One region of the uncultured Bradyrhizobium sp. genome, then DNA from elsewhere that is predicted to be linked to it. Evidence: predicted binding sites of a transcription regulator. Region 1 holds the regulator's gene; each other region holds the start of a gene.
What was found. The regulator PhoB, encoded in region 1, activates phosphate uptake and scavenging genes when phosphate is short. The targets are predictions, from matches to a motif close to TGTCATNNANCTGTCAT.
Positions count from the first base shown of each region.

Region 2: a site for PhoB is predicted at 3,384-3,400, ahead of ACFE72_RS19335 (YdcH family protein). Genes of this name have one in related genera too.
Region 3: a site for PhoB is predicted at 6,103-6,119, ahead of ACFE72_RS15795 (RNA degradosome polyphosphate kinase). Genes of this name have one in related genera too.

Region 1 covers NZ_CAXUNQ010000004.1:169,460-179,614, forward strand. The annotation lists gene ACFE72_RS04420 (Hsp33 family molecular chaperone) at 1-981, opposite strand, end outside; gene argF (ornithine carbamoyltransferase) at 1,186-2,100, opposite strand; gene ACFE72_RS04430 (aspartate aminotransferase family protein) at 2,097-3,308, opposite strand; gene ACFE72_RS04435 (GcrA family cell cycle regulator) at 3,761-4,270, shown strand; gene phoB (phosphate regulon transcriptional regulator PhoB) at 4,304-5,005, opposite strand; gene phoU (phosphate signaling complex protein PhoU) at 5,144-5,860, opposite strand; gene pstB (phosphate ABC transporter ATP-binding protein PstB) at 5,873-6,697, opposite strand; gene pstA (phosphate ABC transporter permease PstA) at 6,694-7,539, opposite strand; gene pstC (phosphate ABC transporter permease subunit PstC) at 7,600-8,598, opposite strand; gene pstS (phosphate ABC transporter substrate-binding protein PstS) at 8,779-9,789, opposite strand; gene ACFE72_RS04470 (ATP-binding protein) at 9,932-10,155, opposite strand, start outside.
Region 2 covers NZ_CAXUNQ010000046.1:27,348-37,502, forward strand. The annotation lists gene ACFE72_RS19320 (EAL domain-containing protein) at 1-1,539, opposite strand, end outside; gene ACFE72_RS19325 (NAD(P)/FAD-dependent oxidoreductase) at 1,797-2,900, shown strand; gene ACFE72_RS19330 (YdcH family protein) at 3,017-3,202, opposite strand; gene ACFE72_RS19335 (YdcH family protein) at 3,453-3,659, shown strand; gene ACFE72_RS19340 (response regulator) at 3,673-4,050, opposite strand; gene ACFE72_RS19345 (hypothetical protein) at 4,423-4,677, shown strand; gene ACFE72_RS19350 (hypothetical protein) at 4,638-4,889, shown strand; gene ACFE72_RS19355 (epoxide hydrolase family protein) at 4,895-6,052, opposite strand; gene ACFE72_RS19360 (GGDEF domain-containing protein) at 6,049-6,765, opposite strand; gene purE (5-(carboxyamino)imidazole ribonucleotide mutase) at 6,895-7,383, shown strand; gene ACFE72_RS19370 (5-(carboxyamino)imidazole ribonucleotide synthase) at 7,380-8,492, shown strand; gene aqpZ (aquaporin Z) at 8,503-9,225, opposite strand; gene rpsU (30S ribosomal protein S21) at 9,511-9,816, shown strand; gene ACFE72_RS19385 (hypothetical protein) at 10,006-10,155, opposite strand, start outside.
Region 3 covers NZ_CAXUNQ010000031.1:28,083-38,237, forward strand. The annotation lists gene ACFE72_RS15755 (GNAT family N-acetyltransferase) at 1-539, opposite strand, end outside; gene ACFE72_RS15760 (hypothetical protein) at 526-1,152, opposite strand; gene ACFE72_RS15765 (LysR family transcriptional regulator) at 1,204-2,244, shown strand; gene ACFE72_RS15770 (cold-shock protein) at 2,620-2,823, shown strand; gene purN (phosphoribosylglycinamide formyltransferase) at 2,903-3,556, opposite strand; gene purM (phosphoribosylformylglycinamidine cyclo-ligase) at 3,561-4,634, opposite strand; gene ACFE72_RS15785 (CDP-alcohol phosphatidyltransferase family protein) at 4,794-5,336, shown strand; gene ACFE72_RS15790 (chromosomal replication initiator DnaA) at 5,369-6,061, shown strand; gene ACFE72_RS15795 (RNA degradosome polyphosphate kinase) at 6,185-8,383, shown strand; gene ppx (exopolyphosphatase) at 8,396-9,898, shown strand; gene ACFE72_RS15805 (Hsp20 family protein) at 10,138-10,155, shown strand, end outside.

The DNA of each region.
Region 1 (10,155 bases):
CGGCGTGAACTCATACACCGATGAACAAAATTCGCAGGTCACCGCGATCTTGCCGTCTTTCACCATCTCGGCGCGGTCGTTCGGCGCGAAACTTTTCAGCATCGCTGACACCGCCTCGCGCGAGCACGAACATTGCGCGCGCAGCGGCAGCGACGGAAACACCCGCACGCCGCGCTCATGAAACAATCGATACAGCAGCCGTTCGCCCGACAGATCCGGGTCGATCAGTTCGACGTCTTCTACCGTTGCGATCAGCGACTGGCCTTCGACCCAGGCGTCGTCTTCGGCCACCGTGTGCGCCGCCACTCCTTCCGGCGCGTCGCCGGGGTCCAGGTCGGGCTGCCGCGCGCGCTCGGGCGCCTTGGGCAGGAATTGCAGCAGCAGGCCGCCGGCACGCCAGCGATGCCGTGGTCCTTCTCCGCCGCGCCATTCCTCGCCGACCGCGAGCCGCACCCTGGTCGGAATCTGCTCGGAGCGCAGAAAATATTCGTGGGCGGCGTCTTCGAGGCTGCCGCCTTCGAGCGCCACCAGCCCCTGATAGCGGCTCATATCCGCACCTTGATCGATGGTCATGGCGAGATGGCCATGTCCCAGCAGCGCGCCGGAATTCAGACCCGGCGCAAGCCGCGCGGCATCGAAACGCGCATAGGCGCGCAACCGGTCCGGAGCCTGGAAATCCACGATCAAAAACGACACCGGACCATCGGTCTGGGTCTGCAGGATGAAGCGGCCGTCGAACTTCAGCGACGAGCCGAGCAAGGTGGTGAGCACGATCGCCTCGCCGAGCAGTTTGCCAACCGGCGCCGGATAATCGTGCTTGTTGAGAATGTCGTCGAGCGCCGGGCCAAGCCGCGTCAACCGTCCGCGCAGGTCGAGCGAGGCGACCTCGAACGGCAGCACGGCGTCGTCGACCGGAACCGGGGATGGGGCGCGGATCGGGGGTTCGGCGACGGGTTTCTGATCGGGAGATGATGGGGTCATGGCGCTTTATTTGGGGTCGATGGACGTGAATCGAAACCCCCTGGAGTGGCGTGAAATATCCTGATGTCATCGCCGCGAAGGCAGGTGGGACCCATAATCACCGACGGCGATGTGGGGCGGCAGTGTCAACGCTTGAGGACAGCAATGCTCGAACCGATGGTTGGAGGCTATGGGTCCCCGCCTTCGCGAGACGACGGCGTAGTCCTACCCCACCTTGTCGAAGCACCACGCCAAGATGCCCTTCTGCGCGTGCAGGCGATTTTCCGCTTCGTCGAACACGACCGATTGCGGACCGTCGATCACCTCATCGGTAACCTCTTCGCCGCGATGAACCGGCAGGCAGTGCATGAACAGCGCGTCGGGTTTTGCCAACGCCATCAGCTTGGCGTTGACCTGATACGGCTTCAGCAAATTGTGCCGGTGCTCGCCATCCTTGTCGCCCATCGACACCCATGTGTCGGTGACGACGCAATCGGCGCCGCGCACCGCGGTTTCCGGATCGTTGCCGAGCACGATCGGCGCGTTGGTGGCCTTGATCCAGTCCTTCATCGCCTTATTCGGCGCAAGCTGCGGCGGCGTCGCCACGTTTAATTGAAAGTGAAACCGCTCCGCCGCATGCGCCCACGACGCCAGCACGTTATTGTCGTCACCGGTCCACGCCACGGTACGGCCCTCGACCGGCCCGCGATGTTCCTCGAACGTCATCAGATCCGCCATTACCTGGCAGGGATGCGAGCGCCGTGTCAGCCCATTGATCACCGGCACGGTGGCATGAGCCGCCAGTTCCAGCAGCGAGTCGTGATTGAGAATACGGATCATGATGGCGTCGACATAGCGCGACAGCACCCGCGCCGTGTCGGCGATGGTTTCACCGCGGCCGAGCTGCATCTCCGCTCCGGTCAGCACGATCGATTCGCCACCGAGCTGGCGCATGCCGACGTCGAATGAAACGCGGGTGCGGGTCGACGGCTTCTCGAAAATCATGGCCAGCGTCTTGCCGTCGAGCGGCTTGTCGCGCTTGTGCTGCGCCTTCATCGCGGCTCCGGCGTCGAGCATGGTGCGCAATTCTTTCGCCGGCAACGCGCTGAGATCGAGGAAATGCCGCGGCGGCGTGCTCATTGCCCCGCCGCCCGTTTCAGCTGCGGATCGGACAGCGCCACGCAGGCGCGCTCGAGCCGGGCGACGGACTCGTCGATCTCGGATTCGGTGACGATCAGCGGCGGCAGGAACCGCACCACGTTTTCGCCGGCGCCGACGCTGAGCAGCTTTTGATCGCGCAAGCCATTGACGAGATCGCCCGACGGCACCACGGCCTTCAAGCCGATCAGCAGCCCCTCGCCGCGCACCTCGGCCAGCACCTGGGGATAGCGGTCCACCACCGAGGCCAGCTTCTGCTTCAGCAGCAGCGACATTTTCTGCGCGTGCTCGAAGAAGCCGGGCTTCAGCATCACGTCCAGCACCGCATTGGCCGCCGCCACCGCCAGCGGATTGCCGCCGAAGGTGGAGCCGTGCGAGCCCGGCGCCATGCCGGCCGCGGCTTCCGCCGTGGCAAGGCAGGCGCCGATCGGAAAACCGCCGCCGAGCGCCTTCGCCAGCGACATCACGTCGGGCGCGACGCCGAGCCGCTTGTAGGCGAACAATTCGCCGGTGCGGCCCATGCCGGTCTGCACCTCGTCGAATATCAGCAGCAGACCGTTGGCGTCGCAGAGTTCGCGCAAGGCCCGGAAGAACGCATGCGGCGGGGCGCGGACGCCGCCCTCGCCCTGCAGAGGCTCGATCAGGATGCCGGCGGTGTTGGGGCCGATAGCCCTCTTGACGGCGTCGAGATCGCCAAGCGGCACCTGGTCAAAGCCTTCCAGCGGCGGGCCATAGCCTTCAAGATATTTGGCAGCTCCGGTGGCAGCCAGGGTGCCCAAGGTCCGGCCGTGGAACGCGCCTTCAAAGGTGATGATGCGGGTGCGCTCCGGGCTGCCTTTGGAAAAATGGTAGTGGCGCGTCATCTTGAGCGCGCATTCCATCGCCTCGGCGCCGGAATTACAGAAGAACACGAAGTCGGCAAAGCTTTGTTCGCACAGCCGTGCCGCCAGCCGCTCGCCATCCGGACTCTTGAACAGGTTCGACATGTGCCAGAGTCTGGTTGCCTGCTCCTGCAGCGCCGCGACCAGATGCGGATGCGCATGGCCCAGCGCGTTCACCGCCACGCCGCTGGTGAAATCGAGATAACGCTCGCCGTCGGTCCCGATCAGCCACACCCCTTCGCCGCGCTCGAAAGCAAGGTCCGCCCTGGCGAAGACGGGAAGCAGGTGTGATGGCGCGCTCTTGGTCATGGCGTCACTGACGGTTTGAGCAGGGCGGTTCCGACAGCACCATGGCGCGATCGGCTCGGCACCGGCGAAGCGAAAACAAAACGTGCCGCCTTTTCGGGGCGGCACGCGGTCATCATTCTATGCGCGCGCCGACAACTGTCAACCGCCCTTGGAACCGACGGACCCGGAGCGCACCGCGGAAAATGACTCGCAAGTTATAAGGTGGCGGAAGGTGTGGACGAGTGACGCGGACTCTTGCGCGTGAGTCACTGCCTATTGTAGCCTCCGGGCTGTCGGGTACGACATCTCGTGCGGCGTTCTGCTCTCAACGGTTCTCATGTTCGGCGTAAACGCCCGGGCGCGCAAAACAGCGCCCGGCGAGGGCTAAGGGATTCTGCCTGCAGAGATTTTGGGAACTGGACTCGTAGCGTTGCCGCCGCAAATGGCCGGCGCAACCGAAGGGATAGAGTGCGATGACGGTATTGACCTGGACCGACGATCGCGTCGAACAACTGAAGAAACTCTGGGAAGCCGGCCTGTCGGCGAGTCAGATCGCCGCGGAACTCGGAAATGTCACCCGCAACGCGGTGATCGGCAAAGTGCACCGGCTGGGGTTGTCCGGCCGCGCCAAAAGCCCGTCGTCGGCGGCGCCGCGCCAGCGCAAGGCACGCCCGGCCCAGCACATGATGCGGGTGTCGCGTCCGCAGTCGCGCGGCAACACCGCGCTGGCCCACGCCTTCGAAGTCGAGATGGAGCCGGATCCGGTCGCCTATGACAATGTAGTGCCGATGAGCCAGCGGCTGTCGCTGCAGGAACTCAGTGAGGCCACCTGCCACTGGCCGATCGGCGATCCCAGTAGCCCGGAATTCTTCTTCTGCGGCGGCAAGGCGCTGCCGAGCCTACCTTACTGCGCACAACATTCCCGCATCGCCTACCAGCCGGCGGGCGACCGCCGCCGGCAGCAGACCAAGCCGACAAGGTAGAATTTGTCGTCCCCGCGAAGGCGGGTAGACAACTCACTCGGCCTTTACGAACCGGTCGTCCAGCGCATATCCGGCGCCGCGCACGGTTCGGATCGGGTCCTGCTCGCCATCTGGATTGAGCAGTTTGCGCAGGCGGCCGATATGCACGTCCACGGTGCGCTCGTCGATATAGATGTCACGGCCCCAGACGCTGTCGAGCAACTGCTCGCGGCTGAACACGCGCCCGGGATGCTCCAGGAAAAACTCCAGCAGGCGGTACTCGGTAGGCCCGAGATCAATCGGACGGCCGGAGCGCGTGACGCGGCGTTTGTCTCGGTCGAGATTGATGTCGCCATAGGTGAGTACGGTAGCCAGGCGTTCCGGGTTCGCGCGTCGCAGCAGGCCCTTCACCCGCGCCAAAAGTTCCGGCACCGAAAACGGTTTGACGATGTAGTCGTCGGCACCGGTGGCAAGGCCCCTGACCCGCTCGCTTTCCTCACCGCGCGCGGTCAGCATGATGATCGGCAGCGCCCTGGTTTCCGGCCGCGCCCGCAGACGGCGGCACAGTTCGATTCCGGAAAGGCCCGGCAGCATCCAATCCAGCACGATGAGATCGGGAAGGTGCTCCTTCAGCCTGGTGTCGGCGTCGTCGCCGCGCCCGACCGTTTCGACGTCATAGCCCTCGGCGTCGAGGTTATAACGCAACAGCGTGGTCAGCGCTTCCTCGTCTTCCACCACCAGTATGCGCGCGCTCATGTGCTGTTCCCTTATCGATCTGGTCTCCCGTCATTGCTGGGCTTGCCCCCGGCAATCCATCCGCATCGAAGAATTCGTGCAAAGATGGACGGATGCGCGGGTCAAGCCCGCGGATGACGTGCGGTGGTGCGTAACACCTCAACTTCCGGGTATCGCATTGGCAAAGGTCGTCATATCGCCCTTCGGGCGCTTGTCGAGGATCTGCTGGCCCTCGATCATGTAGAAAACGGTTTCGGCGATGTTGGTGGCGTGGTCGCCGATCCGCTCGATATTCTTGGCGCAGAACATCAGATGAATGCAGAAAGAGATGTTGCGCGGGTCTTCCATCATATAGGTCAGCAACTCGCGGAACAGCGACGTGCAGATGGCGTCGACTTCCTCGTCGCCTTTCCAGACCGCCATCGCCGACGGCAGGTCGTGCGCGGCGTAGGCGTCCAGCACCGCCTTGACCTGGCTCTGCACGAGGTCGGTCATGTGCTCGAGGCCGCGGATCAATTTCAGCGGATGGAAGTCACTGTCGAGCGCGGTGACGCGCTTGCCCATGTTCTTGGCCAGATCGCCGATCCGCTCCAGATCGGTTGCAACCCGCATGGCGCTGACGATTTCGCGCAAATCTACCGCCATCGGCTGGCGCCGCGCGATGGTCAGCACCGCACGCTCCTCGATCACGCGCTGCAGTCCGTCGACCTCGGCGTCGGCGGCGACGACGCGTTTGCCGAGCGCCGCGTCGCGGCGCACCAGCGCGTCGACGGATTCAACGATCATGCGCTCGACCAAGCCGCCCATTTCGGCGACCAGCCGGGTCAGTTCCTGCAGATCGCTGTCGAACGCCTTGGCGGTATGTTCTGAGGCCATCTCGAATTCTCCCTAGCCGAACCGGCCGGTGATGTAATCCTGGGTACGGCGATCGGCCGGCGACGTGAAAATCCTGTTGGTCTCGTCGAACTCGATCAGTTCGCCGAGATACATGAACGCCGTCTTGTCGGAAACGCGCGCGGCCTGCTGCATATTATGGGTGACGATGGCGATGGTATAATCCTCCGCCAGTTCCTGGATCAGTTCCTCGATCTTGGCGGTCGAAATCGGATCCAGCGCCGAGCACGGCTCGTCGAACAGGATCACCTCGGGCCGAACCGCGACCGTGCGGGCGATGCATAATCGCTGCTGTTGTCCGCCGGACAGGCTGAGGCCGGAGGCGTTGAGCTTGTCCTTGACCTCGTTCCATAGCGCGCCGCCGCGCAGCGCTTTTTCGACGCGGCCGTCCATCTCGGACTTCGGGATTTTTTCATAAAGCCGGACCCCGAACGCGATGTTTTCGTAGATCGTCATCGGAAACGGCGTCGGTTTCTGGAACACCATGCCGACCCGCGCACGCAGCAGATTGAGATCGAGCCGAGGGTCGAGCACGTCGGTGGAATCCAGCATGACCTGGCCGCTGGCGCGCTGACCGGGATAAAGATCGTACATCCGGTTGAAGACGCGCAGCAGCGTCGACTTGCCGCAGCCGGACGGGCCGATGAAGGCGGTGACGCGGTTGGCGCCGAGCGAGAGATTGATGTTCTTCAGCGCGTGGTGTGCGCCGTAGTAAAAATTCAGGTCGCGCACGGTGATCTTGTTGCGTGCTTCGACCTGGCGGGCCGCCGCCGGATGCGACGCATTGGCAACGCTGACGGGTACGGAGAGATTGTTCATTTCATCGTCCTCTCGGCGCCGAGAATGCGCGCGCCGATGTTCAGGGCAAGCACGGCAACGGTGATGATCAGGGCCCCGCTCCAGGCCAGCTGCTTCCAGTAGGCATAAGGGCTTTGCACGAAGTTGTTGATGGTTACCGGCAGGTTGGCCATGGTCTTGGTCAGATCCAGGCCGAAGAACTGATTGGAGAGCGCGGTGAACAGCAGCGGCGCGGTCTCGCCGGCCACGCGCGCCGTCGCCAGCAGCACACCGGTGATGAGGCCTGCGCGGGCGGCACGATAGGCGATGCGCCTGATCACAAGCGAGCGCGGCAGGCCGAGCGCGGAGGCCGCCTCGCGCAGCGGATGGGGCACCAGCAGCAGCATGTCCTCGGTGGTTCGCACCACGACGGGGATCACGATCACGGCGAGCGCCAGCGAACCGGCTAAGGCCGAGAAGCCGCCCATCGGCACCACCACGGCGCCGTAGACGAACAGACCGATGATGATCGAGGGCGCGCTCAGCAGAATGTCGTTGATGAAGCGGATCACCGAGGTAAGCCGGTCGTTCCTGCCGTATTCGGCCAGATAGGTGCCGGCGAACAGCCCAAGCGGCGCGCCGATGCCGACCCCGATCGCGGTCATGATGATCGAACCCGTGATGGCGTTGAGCAGCCCGCCTTCGGTGGAGCCCGGCGGCGGGGTGTTCTGGGTGAAAAGTTGCAGGCTGATGCCGGCCAGGCCGTTGTAGAACAGCGTGAACAGGATCAGCGCCAGCCAGCTGACGCCGAACAATGCGGCGGCTACGCACAGCAGTCTTACGATGACGTCGAACCGCCTGCGGGATGCGTAAATCGAATTCATGCTGTTACCTGGACCGGCATGATGTTTCCGGAAAGCCGGTGTCCGCTGCTCCGGATCATGCTAATTCCCAGCCTTCTTTTCCAGCCGCATCAGCATCAGCCGGGCGGCGGCGAGAACGAAGAAGGTCAGCACGAACAGCAACAGTCCGAGCAGGATCAGGCCGGACTGATGCAGCCCGTCGCTTTCGGCGAACTCGGATGCGATCGCCGCCGAGATCGTGGTGCCCGGCGCGAAGATCGACGATGAGATGCGGAACGAATTGCCGATAATGAATGTCACCGCCATGGTTTCGCCGAGCGCGCGCCCGAGCGCCAGCATGATGCCGCCGATGACGCCGACGCGGGTGTAGGGAATGACCACGTTGCGGACCACTTCCCAGGTGGTGCAGCCGATGCCGTAAGCGGCCTCCTTCAACACCGGCGGCACCGTCTTGAACACGTCGACCGAAATCGCGGTAATGAAGGGCAGCACCATGATTGCGAGGATCAATGCCGCGTTGAACAGGCTGAGATAGGACGGAGGCCCAGCGAAGATCGTGCCCAATACCGGCACGCCGTCGAACAGCCGGATCATGAACGGCTGAAACGTATTGGCGAGATAAGGCCCGAGCACGAAGAAGCCCCACATGCCGTAGATGATAGACGGGATTCCGGCGAGCAACTCCACCGCGAGGCCGATCGGGCGGCGTAGCCATATCGGGCAGATTTCGGTGAGGAAGACCGCGATGCCGAGCCCGACCGGAATCGCGATCATCATGGCGATGACCGAGGTCACCAGCGTGCCGTACAGCGGACCGAGCGCGCCCAGCATCGGCGGATCGGCCGACGGCGCCCAGCGCTGCGTCCACAGGAACGCGATGCCGTATTCCTTCATCGCCGGCCAAGCGCCCACCACCAGCGAGAGAATGATGCCGCTGAGAATCAGCAGGACGGACACCGCGCAGGCGCGGGTGGTCCAATAGAACGCCGTGTCGCCGAATTTGAACGCGCTCAGCGCCTTGGCGCGATCATAGGGCCCGGCAGCTTCGATTGAAGAACCCTGAACCGCCATATCCGCCACGCTGGTGCCCCCTTTATCACATTCACACGCGAACCGCGCCTCGGACGCAGCGCAGCGCGCAGCCCTAGCGAAGCGGTGGCGCTGCGGAGCCCGGGCCGTAGCGGGCGCCGGCGTCCAGTATGGTCCCGGCTCTGCGGAGCGGCATGGAAGAATGCCGCACCGCGTCCGGGACACGCGGGGTCAGCTCCTGATATCGGCCGACCAGGTTTTTTCGATCAGCTTGACGACCGAATCCGGCATTGGGATGTAGTCGAGCTCCTCCGCCATCTTGTCGCCCTTCTCGAACGCCCATTTGAAGAACTTGACGGCTTCCTGGGATGCGGCTTTGTCGGCGGCGTCCTTGTGCATCAGGATGAAAGTCGCCGCCGTGATCGGCCAGGACGCTTCGCCGGGCTGGTCGGTCAGGATCACGTAGTAGCCGGGAGCGTTCGACCAGTCGGCGTTGGAAGCCGCGGCCTGGAAAGCCGCCACGGTCGGCTGCACGGTCTTGCCGGCCTTGTTGATCATCGCAGCAAAGGTCAGCCGGTTCTGCTTGGCATAGGCGTATTCGACGTAGCCGATCGCGTTTTTGGTCTGGCCGATATTGCCGGCGACGCCTTCATTGCCCTTGGCGCCGACGCCCGCCGGCCATTCCACCGCGGTGCCGGAGCCGACCTTGGCTTTCCATTCGGCGTTCGACTTCGACAGGTAATCGGTGAAATTGAACGTGGTGCCCGAACCGTCGGAGCGCCGCACCACCGTGATGGCGTCGGCCGGCAGCATCAGGTTTGGATTGAGTTTTGCGATCGCGGCGTCGTTCCATTTGGCGATCTTGCCGAGATAGATGTCGCCGAGCACTTGGCCCGACAGCACGAGTTCGCCGGGCTTGATGCCTTCGAGGTTCACCACCGGCACGATCGCGCCCATCACCATCGGCCACTGTACCAGGCCGTCCTTTTCGAGCACTTCGGCTTTCAGTGGCGCGTCGGTGGCACCGAACGTCACCGTCTTGGCCAGGATCTGCTTGATGCCGGCTCCGGAGCCGATCGACTGATAGTTCAGGCTGTTGCCGGTCTCTTTCTTGTAGGCGTCGGCCCATTTCGAATAGACCGGGAATGGGAAGGTCGCGCCTGCGCCGGTGATATCGGCGGCCAATGCCGAAGCCGAGGCGGCGACCAGGCCGGCAGCGGCGATGATGTTGAGGAAATTCATGGATGCGTCTCCATCTCGTGAGCGAAGCGCCGGATGCGCCCGATTGCGCTCACGCCGCCCCGTGTAGGGACGGTCGATGCCGCTTTTACGAAGCTTTGATGACAGTTGGATGACGGCAGCAAGCCTATGGCAATGCTTGGTTTTATCCGCTGCGCGCCGGGATCCGGGGAAAGCAGGCGGTGAAGGTGGCGCCGTTTTTCGGGACGCTTTCGATCAAAAGACGGCCGCGATGACGGTTAACGATATGTTTGACCAGCGATAAACCGAGGCCCGTGCCGCCTTGCGCGCGGCTGTCGCCGACATCGACCCGATAGAAGCGTTCGGTCAGCCGCGGCAGGTGTTCGGGCGCTATTCCGGGGCCGAAAT
Region 2 (10,155 bases), on a different contig from region 1:
GATCGAATGACCGAACACGTCGTTGATTTCCTTCAAACCGTCGAGGTCGACCGACAGCACGGCAAATTGCTCGTCGGTGCCGGCGCAGGCCTCGATCATCTGCGCCAGGGCCTGCAGGAACGCCGCGCGGTTCGGCAGATCGGTCAGGCCGTCGTGATATGCCATGTGCGCCATCCGCGACTCGGTCTGACGGCGGTCGGTGACGTCCTCGTGGGTCTTGATCAGGTATTGCGGCTGGCCGTCATCGCCGAGCACCGTCACGCGCCGCGTCAGGAACAGCCGCAAGCCGTCCTTGGTGCTGATCGGATGTTCCTCGGCGAGCATTCCCCTTTTCTTGATCGCCGCTTCGTCGCGCGCCACGATCAATCTCGCTTCGCGCGGGTTGAAAATGTCGGCGGCGGTCAGCCCGGTGGCGTCTTCGCGGCGGCGGTTGAGAATGATTTCGGCGCTGCGGTTGGCGAGCAGATACTTGCCGTCGCTGACGCGCTCGACGATCAGCGACACCGGAATATTATCGACGATCAGTTCGAGGAACTTCTTGGTGCTCTCCAGTTCAAGCGACAACGACTTGTGGTCGGTCACGTCGTCGAACAACGCGATCAGGAATTTCGGCCGGTCCTGGTCGTCGCGGGCGATCACGCGGTTGCTGGCCAGGGTGCGTTTTTCCGAACCGCGCTCCACCAGCATTTCGTTGCGAAACTGACTGTTCGGCGATTCCAGCGCGGCGCGATCGGCCGCCACGATGCCCGCCGCCGTCGCCGGCTTGAAGATTTCGTCGGCGCGCTTGCCGACGATTTCCTGGCGGGACAGCCGCGAGAATTTTTCGAACGCGCGGTTGGCGAGGATATAGCGGCCGTCCTCGATGCTCTTGGCGGCGACACAGACCGGGACGTTGTCGATGACTGATTCCAGGAATTGCGTGGTGGTCGCCAGTTGCCGCGCCAGTCGGCGCTGCTCGCTGCAGTCCTCGTGCGTCGCCACCGAGCCGCCGTTCGGCAGCTTCCAGTATTTTACGACGATCGACCGTCCATCGGGCAATTCGGTGACAAGGCCTTCGGCGGCGCCGGCACATCGATAGAAATCGTCGGTGCCGACGTCCAGCACGCCGCGCTTGCGCCGCAACGCCAGCAGCTCGGGACCGGTCATGTTCCTGGGAATGTCGGAGCGTGTCATCCCGTAGATTTCGAGATAGCGGTCATTGCAGAACACGACGCGCTTTTGCGCATCGGTCATGACGACGCCCTGGCTGAGGTTGTTCAGGGCAGAACTGATGAAGGCGTTGCGCCGCAACTGCGAACGCCTGGCCTTGCGCAACGCGGACATCACCCAAAGCCCCGCTGCCGCAACGAACGAGGCGATCACGATGCCGCCGATCAGGACTTCCCAGACGAAATGCGGATCCGCCGAGCCGATGTAGCTCGGGGGTGCGAAGCCACCGGACGCGGCTCGCGCCGCGTCCGATCGCCCCGCAAACAGGCATGCCACGGCCAGCGCAAAACCCGGAATCCTGCCGCCTGCCTGCCAATTCTTGGAAGCCATACCTCACCCGCAGATTGCCGCCGGAGTGTCTGGCTTCACGTGTTTGAATCAGGTAAACGCGTACCCTTGCAACCGGAAAATCTGAGTCAAATGACGGCAATTGGCCCTATATGATTAATGTGTCGCTAACAGCGATCCGCGGTCACGTAGGCCGTGAAAAAGAATCGTTCAAACAAGGCGATGGCCCATGAATCGATTCCGCTGCGGCCCTGGCTCGCATCGCGCCGGATCCGGCCGGTTCGAAATCCGGGCCGCGAATGGATAAAGTCGAATGCGTCGTTGTCGGCGCCGGGGTCATCGGCCTGGCCATCGCGCGGCGGCTGGCCCAGGCGGGCCTTGAAGTCGTCGTCCTGGAGGCGGCGGAAGGCATCGGCACCGTAACCTCGTCGCGCAACAGCGAGGTGATCCACGCCGGCATCTATTATCCTGCCGGCAGCCTGATGGCGCGGATGTGCGTGGCCGGCAAGCGCGCGCTCTATGCGTACTGCCGCGACCATGGCATCGCGCACCGCAATTGCGGCAAGCTGATTGTCGCGACGACACCCTCCGAAACCGCCAAGCTGCAGTCAATCAAGGCCCATGCCGAAGCCAATGGGGTCCTCGACATGGAGGTGCTCAGCGGGGAGGCCGCGCGCGGGCTTGAACCGGCTTTGCATTGCGACGCGGCGCTGTTGTCGCCCTCCACCGGCATTGTCGACAGCCATGCGTTCATGCTGGCGCTGCGCGGCGACGCGGAAGCCGCCGGGGCGGCCTATGCATTCCATGCACCGTTACAGCGCGCAAAGGCTGCGGCCGGCGGAATCGAACTTGATGTCGGCGGCGCCGCACCGATGACACTCGAATGCCGGCTCCTGATCAATGCGGCGGGGCTCGGGGCGACGGCGGTCGCGCGCAGCATCGACGGCATGCCGATCGAACTGATCCCGCCCGCCTATCTGGCGAAGGGCAATTATTTCAGTTGCAGCGCGCGGGCACCGTTTTCGCGCCTGATCTATCCGGTGCCGGAGCCCGGCGGACTGGGGGTGCACCTGACGCTCGACCTAGCGGGGCAAGCGCGGTTTGGACCGGACGTGGAATGGGTCGATGCGATCGATTATGCAGTCGATCCGGCACGGGCCGAGCGGTTTTACCCCGCGATCCGGCGGTACTGGCCCGCCCTGCCGGACGGCGCGCTGATGCCGAGCTACTCCGGCATTCGACCCAAGATCGTACCGCCGGCGGTAGCCAGGCAGGATTTCATGATTCAGGGGCCGCGCGACCATGGCGTCGGCGGGCTGATCAACCTGTTCGGCATCGAATCGCCGGGTCTCACCTCGTCCCTGGCGATCGCGGATCATATCAGCGAATTGGCGGGGGTTTGAAATCAGAACAAGGCACGCGATGGCCGAAGGCCGCCGCGACGATTATTGACCGATACGACAACTGAAAAATGGAAAGCTGTCCGTGGTAACGCAGCCGGACCAAGCCTTCCAAAACGCTAGTGAAGCGTCTCGCTGACCGAGAGCCTCAACCGCTCGATCTCGTCTTTGACCATCAATTTGCGGCGCTTCAACTCGACTATTCGCAAATCGTCCGTGGACGGATGGGTTAGGGCCTCGTGCAATTCGCCCTCCAGGACCCGATGTTTACGTTCGAGTTCAACGAGATGCGCCTGTATCGCCATACGAAGTCTCCTGATAGTGAAACTTGGATTCGGCCTGCACTGCGCAGTGTACACCCGCTTGGGCAGCTGTCGATGGGTATTAAAAGTTGAGCGTTCACATGGTGTATTAGTTGACATGAAACGTGAGGGAACTTTCTGACGCCGGCCGGCTTGCGCCGGTCCGCCGCACGGACGATATTCCTGTCGTGCTTTTCTCACATTGCGTTCCGCACCCCTTCGCAAACGCATCCGGTTTCAGCTAACGTAGACCATGACCAACGACGATGAGCGCGAACTCACCTCCGAGCTCGCCCGCCTCCAGCAGGAACACCGCGACCTCGACGCCGCAATCGATGCTCTGCATCAATCGCCCGCGCCTGACCTGCTGCGCCTGCAGCGGCTGAAGAAACGCAAGCTGCAATTGCGCGACCGTATCGCCTTCATCGAAGACCAGATCACGCCGGATATCATCGCGTGAGTTCGTCTGGCTTTTACGGGCCGGTCAATTCGCGAAGCATGCTGATGATCTCGACCGGACTGTAGGGCTTCGGAAGAAACCGCCCGCCCTCGGGAAGATCCTCTTGCGTCACGCTGACATGACCGGAGGTCGCAATGATCTTGATGGGCGGCCAGCGGCCGCGAATCGCTTGGGCGAGCTTAAGGCCGTCCATGGAACCGGGCATCTGGATATCGGTAAATACCACCGTGATGTCCCGCCGGCTTTCCAGTATCTCAATCGCCTCGTCGGCATTGGCCGCCTCGACAACGTTGAACCCCGCTGCCTGAATCAAATCGCGCGCATTCATACGCAACAGGAACTCGTCTTCGACGATCAGCACCACGGGTCCTTTAGTGCCCGGCAGACCCATATGTCTCACTCCCTTTGAAGAGGCGTTAAGCTCCGGATTATGTTTTCGTTCCAGTTCGCCTATATTCTGGCACGCTTCAGGGATGCGTGCCGCCAGGGGTGGCGCCGCGGCCGATTTCAATGCGGATGTTGCTGCCGCGCAAACATACCGGCGCAATCGCGATCGAGCGATCCGGTGCTTAAGCGATCAAGCCAGCCTTCGTCCCGGCCAGCCCGGTCGACAGCAGGCGCAGTGCGATCCGGAAACCCGCCGACATCGCGGATACGTAACTAAAGCGGGGGAAACCGGCCTTCGTGCCCGGGTCAACGCTTGACTCCTTTAGAACAAAAAGAGAACATTACGCACGATGTCTTCCAGCTTGGGGATTCCACGATGTCCGACTGCGCGCCGCCGACCGAAAACAATCACTACGAGCAGGCCTGCGACCAGGCGATCGCGATGTGCGGCGGCAATTTGCGCGGTGCGATCAAGGCCTTGATCATGGCGAATGAATATCTCGAAACGGAATTGCAGGAATTGCGCGGTCGGGAATGCCCCGCGCAGCGGGCAATGCCGCCTGATCGATCAACTGCATCCGGAGCCGCGCCATGGCCGATGTCACGTATTATGTCGCGTTGCCGTTCCTGAAGGATGACACCGGCTCGCCGGTGGCCGGTTCGGGTGAACAATGCCAGAGCCCGTCCGGCGCAATCCGCCGCGCCGAGGTGTTGGCGCGCGTCGCCGGCAATATTGGCGCGGTGGCGTTCAGCCGCACCGGCGATCCGACGGCCGGTGAATTCACCGACGCTCAACTCCTGAAAAAATTCGGCGAGGTGCCGGACGATCTCGACGAGCTGTAGGCCGCTCAGCGCAGGTCGCGAAAAAAAGCCTGCACCTCGCCTGCGAGTAACTCCGGCTGTTCCAGCGCCGCGAAATGTCCGCCTCTGGGCATGACGCTCCAGCGCCTGATGTCGGTAAACACCCGCTCGGCGGCGCGCCGAGGCGGCTTGAGTATTTCGCGTGGGAATTGCGCGTAGCCGGTGGGCACGGAAATGGTGCCGCCGGCCGGCAGGATCGCCGAGCCATGGCGGCGGGCATAATAAGGCCAGAACGACGAGCCGATCGCTCCGGTGAACCAGTAGAACGTGATGTCGGCGAGCATGCGGTCGCGCCCGATCGCCGTTTCGACATCGCCATTGCAGTCGGACCAGGCGCGGAATTTCTCCACGATCCAGGCCGCGAGACCCGCCGGCGAATCGGTGAGCGCGAACGCCAGCGTCTGCGGCCTGGTGCCCTGGATCCACTGGTAGCCGGTCTCCTCGCGAAGCCAGTGCTTGAGATCGCCGAGATAACGCCGCTCCTCCTCGTTCGGATCGGGAAATTCATCGGGGTCGCGGCCCGCGGCCATCATCAGATTGATGTGGATGCCGATCATGCGATCCGCATAGGCATAGCCCAATCGGCTGGTGACCGCGGCGCCCCAGTCGCCTCCCTGCGCCCCGAACGTCCTGTAGCCGAGGACGTCGGTCATCAGCGCGGCGACCGCATCCGCCATTTCAGGAACGCCGAACCGCTTCATGCCGGGCTGGAACGACAGGCCGTAACCGGGCAAGGACGGCGCAACAATGGTGAAGGCATCGCGCGCGTCGCCGCCAAAGCGCGCCGGATCGGTGAGGCGCGGGATGATCTCGAGAAACTCGAATACCGAACCCGGCCAGCCGTGCAGCAGCACCAGCGGCATCGGGTCAGGGCCGACGCCGGGCACGTGCAGGTAATGCAGATCGACGTCTTGGAGCGCGGCGCGGAATTGCGGAAACGCATTCAGCGCGGCTTCCTGCGTCCGCCAGTCGAACGCAGTGCGCCAATAGGCCGCGAGTTCACGGAGGTAAGCGACGTCGGTGCCGTAAGCCCATGCCTGGCCAGGTGCAGAATCGGGAAACCGGGTGCGGGCAAGACGATCGCGCAGATCGTCGATATCCGTCTCGGGGACGTGCAGCGCAAACGGGGTGGGATCGACTGTCATGGCCGTCCCTCATGCCTGCGCTGCGCCTTGCGCACATACATCGCGCTGTCGGCTTCTTCGAGCGCCTTGCTCGCCTCGGCGTGGGTGCCGAGTATTGCCACGCCTGCGGAGGCGCCGGCGGAAATCTTGCAGCCGCGGAACACGAACGAAAGTCCGTCCACCGCCTGCTCCAGCGAAGCCGCCTTGGCGTGCGCGTCGGTTTCGCTCAGATTCCACAGCAGCAGCGCGAACTCGTCGCCGCCGAGCCGACCGACCACGTCGGACGACCTGACATGCCGCAGCAGCACGGCGACGATGGCCTTGAGCACCTCATCGCCCGCGGCGTGGCCGTAAGCGTCGTTGATCGGTTTCAGGCGGTCGACGTCCAGCACGATCAGCGCGCCGGAGGCATGATAGCGCTTGATGTAGGCAATCGAACGATTCAGCTCGCGTTCGAAACCGCGTCGGTTGGGAATATCGAGCAAAAAATCCTGGTCCGCCGCGGCATCCAACTCGCTGATTCGAGCCACTGCCTTGGCAAGTTGCAGCCGCAACCGGCGAATCGTCTGTCTGGAGTCGGCAGCGATCGGCACGGCGGATTTCGCGGCAGACCCCGGCGATTTCGCGCGCGCTTTGGCCGCTCTCGGATGCGATGGCGCGACTTTGCGTGCCGACACGCTGCTTTTGCGGCGCTGCACGGCTTTCAGAGCGGTGGGTTTCGACTTCTTTTTCATGCGGATGGCTTGCCCGGGTTCACCAAGACAGGATAGTCCATTCCAGAACCCCTTGCCACGCCTTGCCGAACCTCGGGCCGAACCTATAATCCGGCCTATGTTTCTGCATTCCCCAACAGAATTAACTAAATGACCGCCACCGTTGCCATCATCATGGGGAGCCAGTCGGACTGGGACACCCTGCGCTTTGCCGCCGAAACGCTGGCCGCGCTCGACGTCGCCTGCGAGACCCGCATCGTCTCGGCGCATCGCACCCCGGACCGGCTGTTCGCCTTCGCCACGGGCGCCAGGGCGGCCGGCTTCAAGATCATCATCGCCGGCGCCGGCGGCGCGGCCCACCTGCCCGGCATGACGGCATCGCTGACCGAACTGCCGGTATTCGGCGTGCCGGTCGAATCCAAAGCGCTTTCGGGCGTCGATTCGCTCTATTCGATCGTGCAGATGCCGGCCGGGATTCCGGTGGGGACACTGGCGATCGGCAAGCCCGGCGCCATCAACGCGGCCCTGCTCGCCGCAGCGGTGCTGGCGCTGGGCGATCCGGCGCTGGCAGGGCGGCTTACCGCCTGGCGCAAAGCACAAACCGAGGCGGTGAGCGAACGGCCGGAGGGCGTTGCGTGACCGTTTCGAATCAGGCCAGGCTGAAGCCGGGCGACAGCATCGGCATTCTCGGCGGCGGACAATTGGGCCGGATGCTGGCGATGGCCGCCTCCCGCCTCGGCTTCAGGTGTCAGGTGTTTTCGCCGGATCCGGATGCGCCGGCATTCGACGTGGTGCAGAACGCCACCTGCGCCGAATATGCCGACGTTGAGGCGCTCGAGCTGTTTGCCAATGACGTCGATGTCATCACCTACGAATTCGAGAACGTGCCGGCTGCCGCCGCCATGGTGCTGGCGGCACGCCGTCCGGTGCTGCCTGAATACAAGGTGCTTGAAACCACCCAGGATCGCCTCGCCGAGAAGGATTTCGTAACCAGGCTCGGCATTGGCACCGCCGCTTATGCCGACGCATCGTCGGTAGACGGCCTGCGGGCCGCAATCGCGCGCGTCGGGCTTCCGGCCGTGATCAAGACCCGCCGCTTCGGCTATGACGGCAAAGGCCAGGCGATCATCCGCGACGGCGACGACCTGCAGCGGGTCTGGATCGATCTCGCTACCAGATCGGCGATCCTGGAGGCGTTCATCCCGTTCGAGCGCGAAATTTCCGTGATTGCGGCGCGCGGCGCCGACGGCCATGTGGAATGTTTCGACGTCACCGAAAACAAGCACGGCGATCACATTCTCAAGGTTTCGCGGGTGCCTGCGGCGATTTCCGACGAGCTGGCCGCGCAGGCCCGCGGCATCGCCGAAACCATCGCCAACGCGATGAACTATGTCGGCGTGCTCGCGGTCGAAATGTTCGTGGTGCCGAGCACGCAGGGTTCGACATCCGGCCCGACACTGTTGGTCAACGAGATCGCGCCGCGGGTGCACAATTCCGGACACTGGACGCTGGATGGCGCCTCGATCTCGCAATTCGAGCAGCATATCCGTGCCATCGCCGGATGGCCGCTGGGCAAACCGGTCCGCCACGGCGCGGTCACCATGACCAATCTGATCGGAAACGATGTCCTCGCTTACGAACAGTGGCTCACCGCGCCGGGGGCCACCGTGCATCTCTACCGGAAGGGCGCGCCGCGCTCCGGCCGCAAGATGGGACACGTCACGCAAGTGACGCCGGACAGAAAATAGCGGATCGAGGTCACGCCGGCGTCTTGCCTTCGACGACTCCCGTCGGTTCTCCGCTAAGCCAGCGATAGATCACGCCGCCCAGCACCCCGCCGATCAACGGTGCGATCCAGAACAGCCATAGCTGCGCCAGCGCCCACCCGCCGACGAACAATGCCGGGCCGGTGCTGCGCGCCGGATTGACCGAGGTATTGGTGACGGGAATGCTGACCAGGTGAATCATCACCAGCGCCAACCCGATCGCCAGCGGCGCGAAGCCCGCGGGGGCCTTGCCGTGGGTCGAGCCCATGATGATGAACAGGAACATCATCGTCATCACCACTTCGGTGATGAAGCAGACCGCCATGCCGTATTTGCCGGGCGAATGCGTGTCGTAGCCGTTGGAAGCAAAACCGTTGCTGACGTCAAATCCGGCGGCGCCACGCGCGATCGCATACAACAGCGCCGCAGCGAGGACGGCGCCGATGACCTGCGCAATTACATAGGGAAGGATCTGCGCGGTCGGGAAACGGCCGCCTGCCGCCAACCCGACCGTCACGGCCGGATTGAGATGGCAGCCGGACACATGGCCGATGGCATAAGCCATGGTCACGACGCTCAATCCGAAGGCGAATGATACGCCGAGCAAGCCGATGCCCACCTGTGGAAACCCCGCGGCAATCACCGCGCTGCCGCACCCCGCAAACGTCAACCAGAACGTGCCGATCGTCTCGGCCGCATACTTCTTTGCGTTCATGCGAATCCCTCCCGATGGTATTCTCGGATGCGATGTGATGATGAGTCGTGTTGCGAGAGTATGTGACTGGCTCCGGACTCCTGTCGAGGTCCTTCTAATGACGCCAGTTATAATAACCGGCCAAATAGCGTAGCTCGGCGTCGAAATGGGGCCAAAACGACACCTGCGGCGGTAGACATTCCGGGTTTGATCTGGTACATCCGCGCCCTTGAAGTCGAGGGCCTGGCCTTAGCCGGCTCTCTGCCTCTGAAAGCTTCCAATCCGATCAATTGAAGAGGATGCCGCGTGCAGGTTCTCGTTCGCGATAACAATGTCGACCAAGCCCTCAAGGCGCTGAAAAAGAAGATGCAGCGCGAGGGGATTTTCCGCGAGATGAAACTCCGCGGCCATTACGAAAAGCCCTCCGAGAAGAAGGCCCGCGAAAAGGCGGAAGCGGTGCGCCGTGCTCGCAAGCTTGCTCGCAAGAAGCTGCAGCGCGAAGGCCTGCTGCCGATGAAGCCGAAGCCCGTGTTCGGCGCCGGCGCCGGAGCGGATCGCGGCGGCCCGGGCGGGCGAAGCGGTCCCGGCGCCGGCCCGCGCGGACCGCGCTGAACCTTTTCGGATGAGTGTCATGACGCGGGCCTTGCGCCCGCGTTATTATTTTGACCGATGCATTCGGACGGCGGCAGGTTACCGCCCCCTAGATTATAACCGTGCCAATCCGTCCCAGGAACGAGGCGGCGCGAAGCGGCATCGCGCGCGTGGGACGGGTAAAGTCGTCCCGTCACTGCGAGGAGAGCGCTACCGCGGCAGTACGGCGTGGAATACCGACTTTGCCGCCGACAGCACGTCCTCGGCAACCGACGTGCGCTCCCGCGGCGCCGTTTCGGCCGCTTCCGCACGAAGCTCGAGCGGTTGCGACGGGATATCGGCAGGCGGCGTCGGCCGCCG
Region 3 (10,155 bases), on a different contig from region 1:
TCGCCTTCCGGCCGAATGATCACGTAAGGATCACTATCGAGCGTAATGGCGTCCGGCCCCGGCTCGAGGTCAAGGACCATTTCGGTGTAGGAAAAGTCGGAAAAGGTGAGCTTGCGGTTGTCACCGAGCGGCCTGGCGCCGAAATGCGACCAGAAGTCCACCAGCCGGTCCTGCGCCTGACCGTAGATTTTTCGAAAACCCTTGCGCTTGATGTAGTCGACGCTGGCCTGTACCAGCTTGAACGAAATCCGCGAGCGCCGGAATTGGTGGCGCACGGCCAACCGCTCGACCTTCGCGAACTCGCCGAAAAACCGCACGCGAAGGCAGGCCGCCGGCTCCTTCCCAACAAACCCGATGAAGTGCGCCGCCACCAGATCGTTGCCGTCGAACTCCTCCTCGATCGGGCAATCCTGCTCGGCAAGATAAACCGCCGCGCGAATGGCGGTGACAAGCATGAGATCGTTGGGATCGCGCGCCAGACGGACCGAAATGGCCCGCGCCTCGGATTTAGCGCATGGTAGTGACTTATTGCCAAGCATTTAGAAAACTCCTTGCTGATGAAATCGGTGCCGGCATATGAATCGGGAAATGCTGTGAGCGGCGTTCATAACGCCAAAGGTCGGGCTGGTAGCTCGGTGTCGATTTGAATCCGAGCGCGACAAGCAAATCGCGCCCCGCTGCGGTCGATGGTTGCGCAAAGTAATCGGCGCCAATAAAACGCGGCCTTCTCAAACGCGCGGCAACGTTTCCTAATCCGATCGCTGCGCGGCCATAGCCGGCGAGGGCCCAAACATAAATAGCGGATACTTCCTCGCCGCCGCGTGCCAGAAACTCGCGACCGGGGTTTTTCAAGTCGATGTTATCGAGCAGGAGTGCATCCTGTCCCCGGCAGTTGAGATACAGGAACGCGATGCCCCCCAGCAGCGTCTCCCTGCGTCGAAAAGCGAAAATCGACTCCGGATCGTCGCGCAGAAACTGGGTCAGTCCGGCTTCCGATGCGTTGACGCCGGGGATCTCGCGGTTGGCGATCTCGGCCAAGGCAGCCAACTGATGAAGCTCAGCCGGTTCCGCACTGATCGTGGCCGAGAGCAGCAGCCCGTCCAGGTCGTGCCGTGCGACCAAATCCCCGCTTTCTCTTGTTACTTTATGCATTTATGGTTTCCATATGTGTGACAATGATCATACCTGACGGGAATGACGGGTATGCCGCAACATTTGCATCGGGGTGCTGCGCCAGCGCAGCGCAAAAAAATCGATGATGCGCTCAACGCCTCGTGGGAGGATCTGCGGGCATTTCTTTTGTGCGCCCGTCATCAAAGTTTCAGAACTGCAGCGGATGCGCTCGGGCTGACCGGCACGACCCTTATGCGAAAGATCGACAGGCTTGAAGAGGAATTGGGGTTCAAGCTCTTCTTGCGCGATCAGTCGGGCCTGTCGCTGAGCGACGAGGGAAGAGCCTTGCTGTTGGATGTTGAACAGATGGAGCGTCTCAGCTTCAACATTTTTCGCCGCGCGTCGTCAACGGATACGAATGGAACGGTGCGCGTGGCCGTGACCGAGGGGCCGGGGAATTTCTGGATTCTTCCCAGGCTGATCGATTTCCAGAAAACCTATCGAAAGATCACGGTCGATCTTCGTTGCGCCATGGAGCAGGCCGACGTGTCGCGCCTCGAGGCGGATATTTCAATTCAGCTCGAGCGGCCGACCGACCCGGACCTCATTGTCGCAAAGCTTGGACGGCTCCACATCTATACATTTGCGTCGGAAGCATATCGCGATGATTATGGACTTCCAAAATCCCTCATGGATCTCAGAAATCATCGGATCGTCAAACAGCATGGCGTGCAGCTTGATGAAACCGGTTATGCGCGCATTTTGGGATTGGAGTCGCTGGAGGGCATCGTAGGGATATCAACCAATTCCAGCGTGGCGGTTCTTTATGCCATCGAGCGGGGCGCCGGGATCGGCTTTCTGCCGACCTCGGCGATAGCACTCGGCGCGCCCTTGGTCGCGATCGATCTCGGAATCAACTATCACATGGATCTATGGCTCACCTATCACAAGGAGTTCCGAAACTCCGATCGCCACAAGGTCGTTATCGACTGGTTGAAAAGCATTTTTGATCCCAAAGTGCATGCGTGCTTCAGGGATGAATTCATTCATCCGAACGACCTCGTGCCGCTGATGTCCGGATCGAGGGAGGATTTCGGAGTGCAAGGTTATGTTGCCGCGAAGCCGTTCTGAGCGACGGGCGCCGTCCGCATATGCCGATGGTCGGCGCGTTCGATCAATCCGGACGCCTTGGACCATCCGGCCGGGGCCTGGAGCTGTGACGAGGCCCTGGTTCACCCCACGATCGGCCCGCGATACCCGGCATCTGGATGCTGCATCCGGATCTCGAATTTCAGAATAAATTCGAGCCGCGACGTCGGGCTTGAGGCAAGACCGAGACTTGCTAACGCGCAATTTTCGTGTTGCAATCGCGGCACAATCGGATTTAGGCCGTTCGACTGTGCGTTTCGTGACTTGGAAATTGAGCAGACTTCCGGAAGCCCGCTTGTGGCGTGGCACGCAAAAAGCGTGGCGCGTCTTTTTTATGTCTAGAGCAGGAGACAGGCGATGCAAAAAGGCACCGTCAAGTGGTTCAACCCGACCAAGGGTTATGGGTTCATCAAGCCGATGCAAGGCGACAAGGACGTGTTCGTCCACATCTCCGCGGTCGAGCGCGCCGGACTCTCTACCCTCAATGAAAATCAGGTCGTCGAATATGACCTCGTCGAAAATCGCGGCAAGTCATCCGCCGAGAACCTGAAAGTTTCCTAGAACTTCGCCGCGATCGGTCACGATTGGCGATGGCCCCCGGTGAAAGCCGGGGGATTTGTTTTGCGGCATCGGCTTCGGATCAGGCGAGTTCCGGCGAAATCAGGGTGTCGCCGGAACGGCCATGGGCCGTGGTCCTGCACACGCCGCCATCCAGCCGCGTTCCGCCGCCGGCCACCAGCCGCAGCGCGTCGGGGTAGATGCGATGCTCGATCTGGAGCACGCGGGCGGCCAGCGTTGCCGGCGTGTCGTCATCGCGCACCGCGACCGCGCCCTGCATCACGATCGGGCCCGCATCGGTTTCCGGAATCACGAAATGCACGGTCGCGCCGGAAATTTTCACCCCGGCGCGCAATGCCTGTCCGTGCGGATCGAGGCCGGGAAACGACGGCAGCAAGGAGGGGTGGATGTTGAGCATGCGGCCCTGCCAGCGCTGCACGAATTCCGCGGTGAACAGCCGCATGAAGCCGGCCAGGCAGATCAGGTCGACACGATTGTCGTCCAGCACGGCTTGCAGCTCGGCTTCAAAACCCGCCCGGTCGTTGCCGAATGGTTTGCTTTCGAGGATGACCGCCGGGACGCCGCGGTCGCGGGCATTTGGCAGCCCGCTTGCGTCCGCCTTGTTGGAGATGACGACCACGATCTCGGCCGGTACATCGTGCTCCTTGGCGGCCTCGATCAGCGCCGTCATGTTCGATCCGCGCCCGGATATCAGGATCGCGACCCGGCGCTTCATGGCATCACCATTCAAGGTCGAGATGACCATTATAGACCACGCGATGCCCGCCGGCGGCGGGTATGACCTCGCCGAGCAGCGCCACGCTTTCGCCGGCCTCTGTGAAGAGGTCCATGACCTGATCGACCGCGTCGGATTTTACGATGGCAATCATGCCGATGCCGCAGTTGAAGGTTCGCAGCAGTTCGAGTTCGGCAAGGCCGCCTTGCCGCGCAAGCCATTTGAACACCGGAAGCACCTGCAAGCGCGCGAGGTCGATGCCGACGCCAAGGTGCTTCGGCAGCACGCGCGGGATGTTATCGGTGAAACCGCCGCCGGTGATGTGGGCCAGTCCCTTGACCGCGCCGGTTTCGCGGATCGCGCGCAGGCATGATTTCACGTAAAGACGCGTCGGCGTCAGCAGCGCGCCGCCGAGCGTCATGACCGGCGAGAACGGCGCCTGCGCATCGAAGCTGAGCCCGGATACTTCGACGATCCTGCGGACCAGTGAAAATCCATTGGAGTGAACGCCCGACGAAACCAATCCAATCACCGCATCGCCGGCCGCGATGTCGGCGCGCGGCAACAGCGTGCCGCGTTCAGCGGCGCCGACCGCGAAGCCCGCAAGGTCGTAGTCGCCGTCCTTGTAGAGCCCGGGCATCTCGGCGGTTTCGCCGCCGATCAGCGCGCAACCGGATTCCCGGCAGCCCTCCGCGATGCCCGCCACGATGCTGGCGGCGGCCTCCGGATCGAGCTTGCCGCAGGCAAAATAGTCCAGGAAGAACAGCGGCTCGGCGCCCTGCACCACGAGGTCGTTCACCGACATCGCCACCAGGTCGATGCCGATGCCGGCGTGCAAGCCGGTTTCGATTGCGATCTTGACCTTGGTGCCGACTCCGTCGGTTGCGGCGACCAGAACCGGATCCTCGAAGCCGGCAGCCTTCAAATCGAATATCCCGCCGAAGCCGCCGATCTCGGCGTCGGCCCCGGTCCGGGCGGTGGCGCGAACCATCGGCCTGATCAGATCGACCAGACGGTTGCCGGCATCGATATCGACCCCGGAGTCCGCGTATGTCAGCCCGTTCTTTTGCTCGGCCATGCCCGATTCCAGATGTTCGCCGGGGTGGTTACGTCGGATTTCACCGGCGTGCAATGGCTCGCAAGCGCTCCCGGCATGGTCTATGTAAACAGGAAGCCGGTCCGGGCATCGAAAGCTCTGATCTTGAGTGAAATCGGGCCGGAGGCCGGGAAACGCCAGGTGAGCATTCCGAACATCATTACGCTGGGGCGCATCTTGCTGGTGCCTTTCATCGTCTGGGCAATTGCGTCCGACAGGATGGAGGTTGCCTTCGTGATTTTCGTCGTCGCCGGCATCAGCGATGCGGTGGATGGCTTTCTCGCCAAACGCTTCGACATGGCCAGTGAACTCGGTGCGCTGCTCGACCCGCTGGCCGACAAGGCGCTGCTGGTTTCGATCTATGTGGCGCTCGGAATATGGGGCGCGGTGCCGCGCTGGATCGTCATTCTGGTGGTGTCGCGGGATATCATGATCGTATCGGCCGTGATCGTATCGTGGTTGTTCGGCAAGCCGATTCCGATGAAGCCGTTGATGGTATCGAAGCTTAACACAGTCGCGCAGGTTGCGTTCGCCGCGCTGGTGCTGGCCGCGCTCGGATTTGGCTTCAGGTCGACGCCGTATGACCTGATCCTGATGGGTTTTGTGACGATCTTTACTTTGGTTTCCGTATCGCTCTATCTGGTGGAGTGGGTACGGCACATGAGCACGATCGAAGTCAACTAGGGTACGCCGGTGCGCCGGCATGGAGTGACTGCGTGGCAGCCCGCGTTCAACCTCGTCAGCTAGCGTTTGCGTTGCCGCACGCCGAGAGCCGCTCGCGCGATAATTTTCTCGAAGGACCGGCCAACGCGGCGGCTCTCTCGCTGATAGACGGCTGGCCCGACTGGCCGAACCGGATCATGCTGCTAGCGGGCCCGGAAGGCTCCGGCAAAAGTCACCTCGCCGCGATCTGGGCGGAGGAGGTCGGTGCGCGATCGACCACCGCACAGGCGCTATCCGCAGCTGCGGTGCCCGGAGCGCTGGCGACCGGTGCGCTGGTGGTCGAAGACCTGAACCAGTCAAGCTTTGACGAGCGCGCGCTGTTTCATCTGATGAATCTCGCGCGCGAAGATCAGGCGTTCGTCCTGATCACGGCGCGGGTACCGCCGGCGGCCTTTCAGGTTGAACTGCGCGATTTGCGCTCGCGGTTCCGCGCGGTGCCGGTGGTAACGCTGCTGCCGCCCGACGATCAACTATTTCGCGCGCTGATCGTCAAATTCTGCGTGGACCGGCAACTCAGTGTCGATGAAACCGTGGTGAGCTATCTGGCAGCACGGATCGAGCGGTCATTTGCCGCCGCCCGCCGGGCGGTCGAACTGCTGGACGCCGAGGCGTTACGGCTGGGCAGACCGGCGACCCGGGCGCTGGCGGCCGAACTGTTGCGGGATGCCGATCCGCAGTCGCTCTGAGATCCGACCCGACTTGACGGGGGCGCTGCGGGGAACATCAATGTCATTGAAACGTCATCGCACTAACACAAGCTGCGCCCGCGTGACCGCGCAGTTTCCTGATCTGGGATGGATCGACACCCTATGGATTCCTCACAAGCCGTTGTTTTGAAAGAAAAAGACATAGAAGCTCACGCAGGGGCCGTGATCGGAACAAGTCCGGAACGTTTTATCAACCGCGAGCTGTCGTGGCTGCATTTCAATCGCCGGGTTCTCGAGGAATCCGTCAATCCCGGTCATCCGGCGCTGGAACGGGTGCGGTTCCTGTCGATTTCCGCCAATAACCTTGATGAGTTCTTCATGGTCCGCGTGGCCGGCATCAAGGCGCAGGTGCGGGAGGGCATCACCGAGCGCAGCCCGGATGGGTTGTCGCCTTCCGAACAACTCGTTCTCATCAACGAAACCGTCTCGAAGCTTGCAGGCGATCAGCAGGCGATCTGGCGCGATCTGCGCGGCATTCTCGCCGACGTCGGCATTATTCTGGTTGACGGCCGCGAGGTGACCAAGGCGGAGCGAAGCTGGATCGAGGATCATTTTCTCCACAACATTTTCCCGCTGCTGACCCCTCTGGCGATCGATCCGGCGCATCCGTTCCCGTTCATTCCCAGCCTCGGCTTTACCGTCGCACTGCATCTGTCGCGCGTTTCCGACGGCAAGCCGATGAATGCGCTGATCCGCATGCCGGGCAAGATCGATCGCTTCATCCGCCTGCCCGCCGGCAAGGACGGCGCGGTGCGACTGATCACGCTGGAACAGGCGACCGGCCTGTTCATCGGCCGGCTGTTCCCCGGCTATACCGTCAAGGGGCAGGGCGCGTTCCGCATCATCCGGGACTCCGAACTGGAAATCGAGGAAGAGGCGGAAGATCTGGTGCGCCTGTTCGAGACGGCGTTGAAGCGGCGGCGCCGGGGATCGGTGATCCGGCTCGAGATCGAGGCGACGATGCCGGAAGAATTGCGCGCCTTCGTGCAGCGCGCGCTCTCCACCGCCGACGACGAAGTACTGCTGGTCGACGGCGTGCTCGCCATGAACGAATTGTCGCAACTGACCCGGCTGGACCGGCCCGACCTCGAATTCGTGCCTTACGTCCCGCGCCATCCCGAGCGCGTCAGGGATCACGGCGGCGACATCTTTGCGGCGATCCGGCAGAAGGACCTGATCGTCCATCATCCTTATGAATCCTTCGATGTGGTCGTGCAGTTCCTGCAGCAGGCGGCGCGCGATCCCGACGTGGTCGCGATCAAGCAGACGCTGTATCGCACATCGCGCGACTCTCCGATCGTGCGTACGCTGGTCGAGGCCGCCGAAGCCGGCAAGTCGGTCACCGCGCTGGTCGAGCTCAAGGCGCGGTTCGACGAGGAGGCCAACATCCGCTGGGCGCGCGACCTGGAGCGTGCCGGCGTACAGGTCGTCTACGGTTTCCTTGAGTTGAAGACCCACGCGAAGCTGTCGCTAGTGGTGCGCCGCGAGGGCGCCACGTTAACCACCTATGTTCACACCGGCACCGGCAACTATCATCCGGTGACGGCGCGCATCTACACCGATCTGTCCTACTTCACGTCCGATCCGATCATCGGCCGCGATGCCGCGCGCGTATTCAATTACATTACCGGTTATGCCGAGCCGAGCGATATCGAGAAAATGGCGGTATCGCCGCTCACCTTGCGCAAGCGCATGCTTGAGCATATCCGCGGCGAAACCAACTACGCCCGCCACGGCAAGCCGGCGGCGATCTGGATGAAAATGAATTCGCTGGTCGATCCCGATATCATCGATGCGTTGTATGAAGCGTCCCAGGCAGGCGTCTCGGTCGAACTGATCGTACGCGGCATCTGCTGCCTGCGGCCCGGCGTCCCCGGCCTGTCGGACCACATCCGCGTCAAATCGGTCATCGGCCGGTTCCTCGAGCATGGCCGAATCTACTGTTTCGGCATGGGACACGGTCTGCCGGGTCCCAAAGCATCTGTGTATATCTCTTCCGCCGACATGATGCCGCGCAACCTCGACCGGCGCGTCGAAGTCCTGTGTCCTTTGCAAAATCCCACGGTGCATCAGCAGGTTCTCGAACAGATCATGGTCGCGAACCTGAAGGATACCGAGCAAAGCTGGCAGTTATTGCCGGATGGATCGTCTACGCGTATGAAGGCCGCGAAGGGCGAGGAACCCTTCAACCTGCATAATTATTTCATGACGAATCCGAGTCTGTCAGGCCGTGGAAAGTCGCTCAAGGAATCTTCGCCGCGCCGCCTCACGCGACGCACCGAGCGTCAGCAATCGTCGTGAGGGGTCGGTACGGTGAAGCGGCCGCGCAAACGCAGATCCAGCGTCGCGGTCATCGACATCGGTTCGAATTCGGTGCGTCTCGTCGTCTATGAATCGATGGAGCGCAGCCTCGTCTCCATCTTCAACGAGAAGACGCTATGCGGGCTTGGCCGCGAGGTGCAGAGCACCGGCCTGCTGGCATCCGATGCCGTCGGCAAGGCGCTGACGTCGCTGCGGCGTTTTCGCGCGCTGTGCCGGGTAATGAAAGTCGGCCGCGTCTATGCCATCGCTACGGCGGCATGCCGGGATGCCAGCAACGGCCTCGACTTCATCGCAAAAGCCTCGCGCATTTGCGGCGTGCCCGTCAAGATTCTATCGGGACCGCTCGAGGCAAAACTGTCCGCGCTCGGCGTCGTCTCCGGCGTGCACAAGCCGGACGGCATCGTCGGCGATCTCGGCGGCGGGTCGCTGGAATTGATCGATATCCACCGCAACCGCGTCCGGCAGGGGGTGACGCTTCCGCTCGGAAGCCTCGCCTTGCAGGACACTTCGCACAAGTCGCTCAAGCGCGCCGAGCGCATCGTCAAGAACGACCTTTCGGAAATTGCGCAACTCAAGGCCGGCTTGGGCCGGACCTTCTATGCGGTCGGGGGAACGTGGCGGGCGCTGGCGCGCATCCATATCATCCAGAGCGAATATCCGTTGCAGGTGATGCACGGCTATTCGATTCCGGCGGCCGAAGCGCTGGACTTCGCCCGCCGTCTGCGTCGTCTGGTGGCCACCAACATGCTGGCCGACATAGAAGCCGTATCGGAAGCCCGGCGGCCGCTGCTGGCCTATGCGGCGCTGGTTCTCGAATACATCATTCGCACGGCGAAACCAAAGACCGTCGTGTTTTCGACCTATGGCGTGCGCGAAGGCCTGCTGTATTCGATGCTGCCCGAGCGGGAACGCGCTAAGGACGGATTGATCTGCGCGGCGCAGACCCTGAACGAACTGCTGTCGCGCTCGGCGCGTCATGCCGAGGAACTGATCGGCTGGACCGACCGCCTGGTCAGAATCGCGAAACTGCGCGAAACCGAGGAAGACCGCCGCCTGCGCCATGCCGCCTGTCTGTTATCGGACATTGGCTGGCGGGTTCATCCAGACCACCGTGGCGAGCAGACGATGAGCCTGATCACCAACGGAAATTTCGGCACGGTCGGTCATCAGGGCAGGGCGTTCGTGGCGCTCGCAGTATTCTATCGCTATGCCGGCCTGAGCGAACAGAACGAGCCGCCGACGGAAATCCGCGACATGGTCCCTGCACCGATGGTCGAGCGCGCCCGCGTTCTCGGAGCGGCGTTTCGCGTCGCGCACCTGATCTCGGCGGCGCGGCCCGGCGTATTGCCGGCGACGCATTTTCGCAGCCGGGGCCGCAAACTGATGCTGGTGTTCGAGCATCGGATGGTCGATCTCGTCGCCGACCGCGTCGGCAGCCGCTTCAAGCAACTGGCGCGGCTGCTCGGGCGGTCAGGGTCGATTGTGCGGCGCTGAACAGCGCATTGCTTGCGGCGCATGACGATCCAGGTCGGCATCCCGTCAGTTAAAAGGCCGGCCCGGATACCGGCTAAAAATTTTTCTGCTCCCTCTTGAAACCAAAAAGGCGTTTTTCTAATTATCGGGTCGCCACCGTGAGGTGGTGTTCCCGATGCCGCAACGGGTCGGGAATGTGAGACGGGCACTGGTCAGGTCCGGTGCCGCTCGTACCATTTTGCTCTTTGGAGGATTTGGCTATGCGCACTTACGACTTT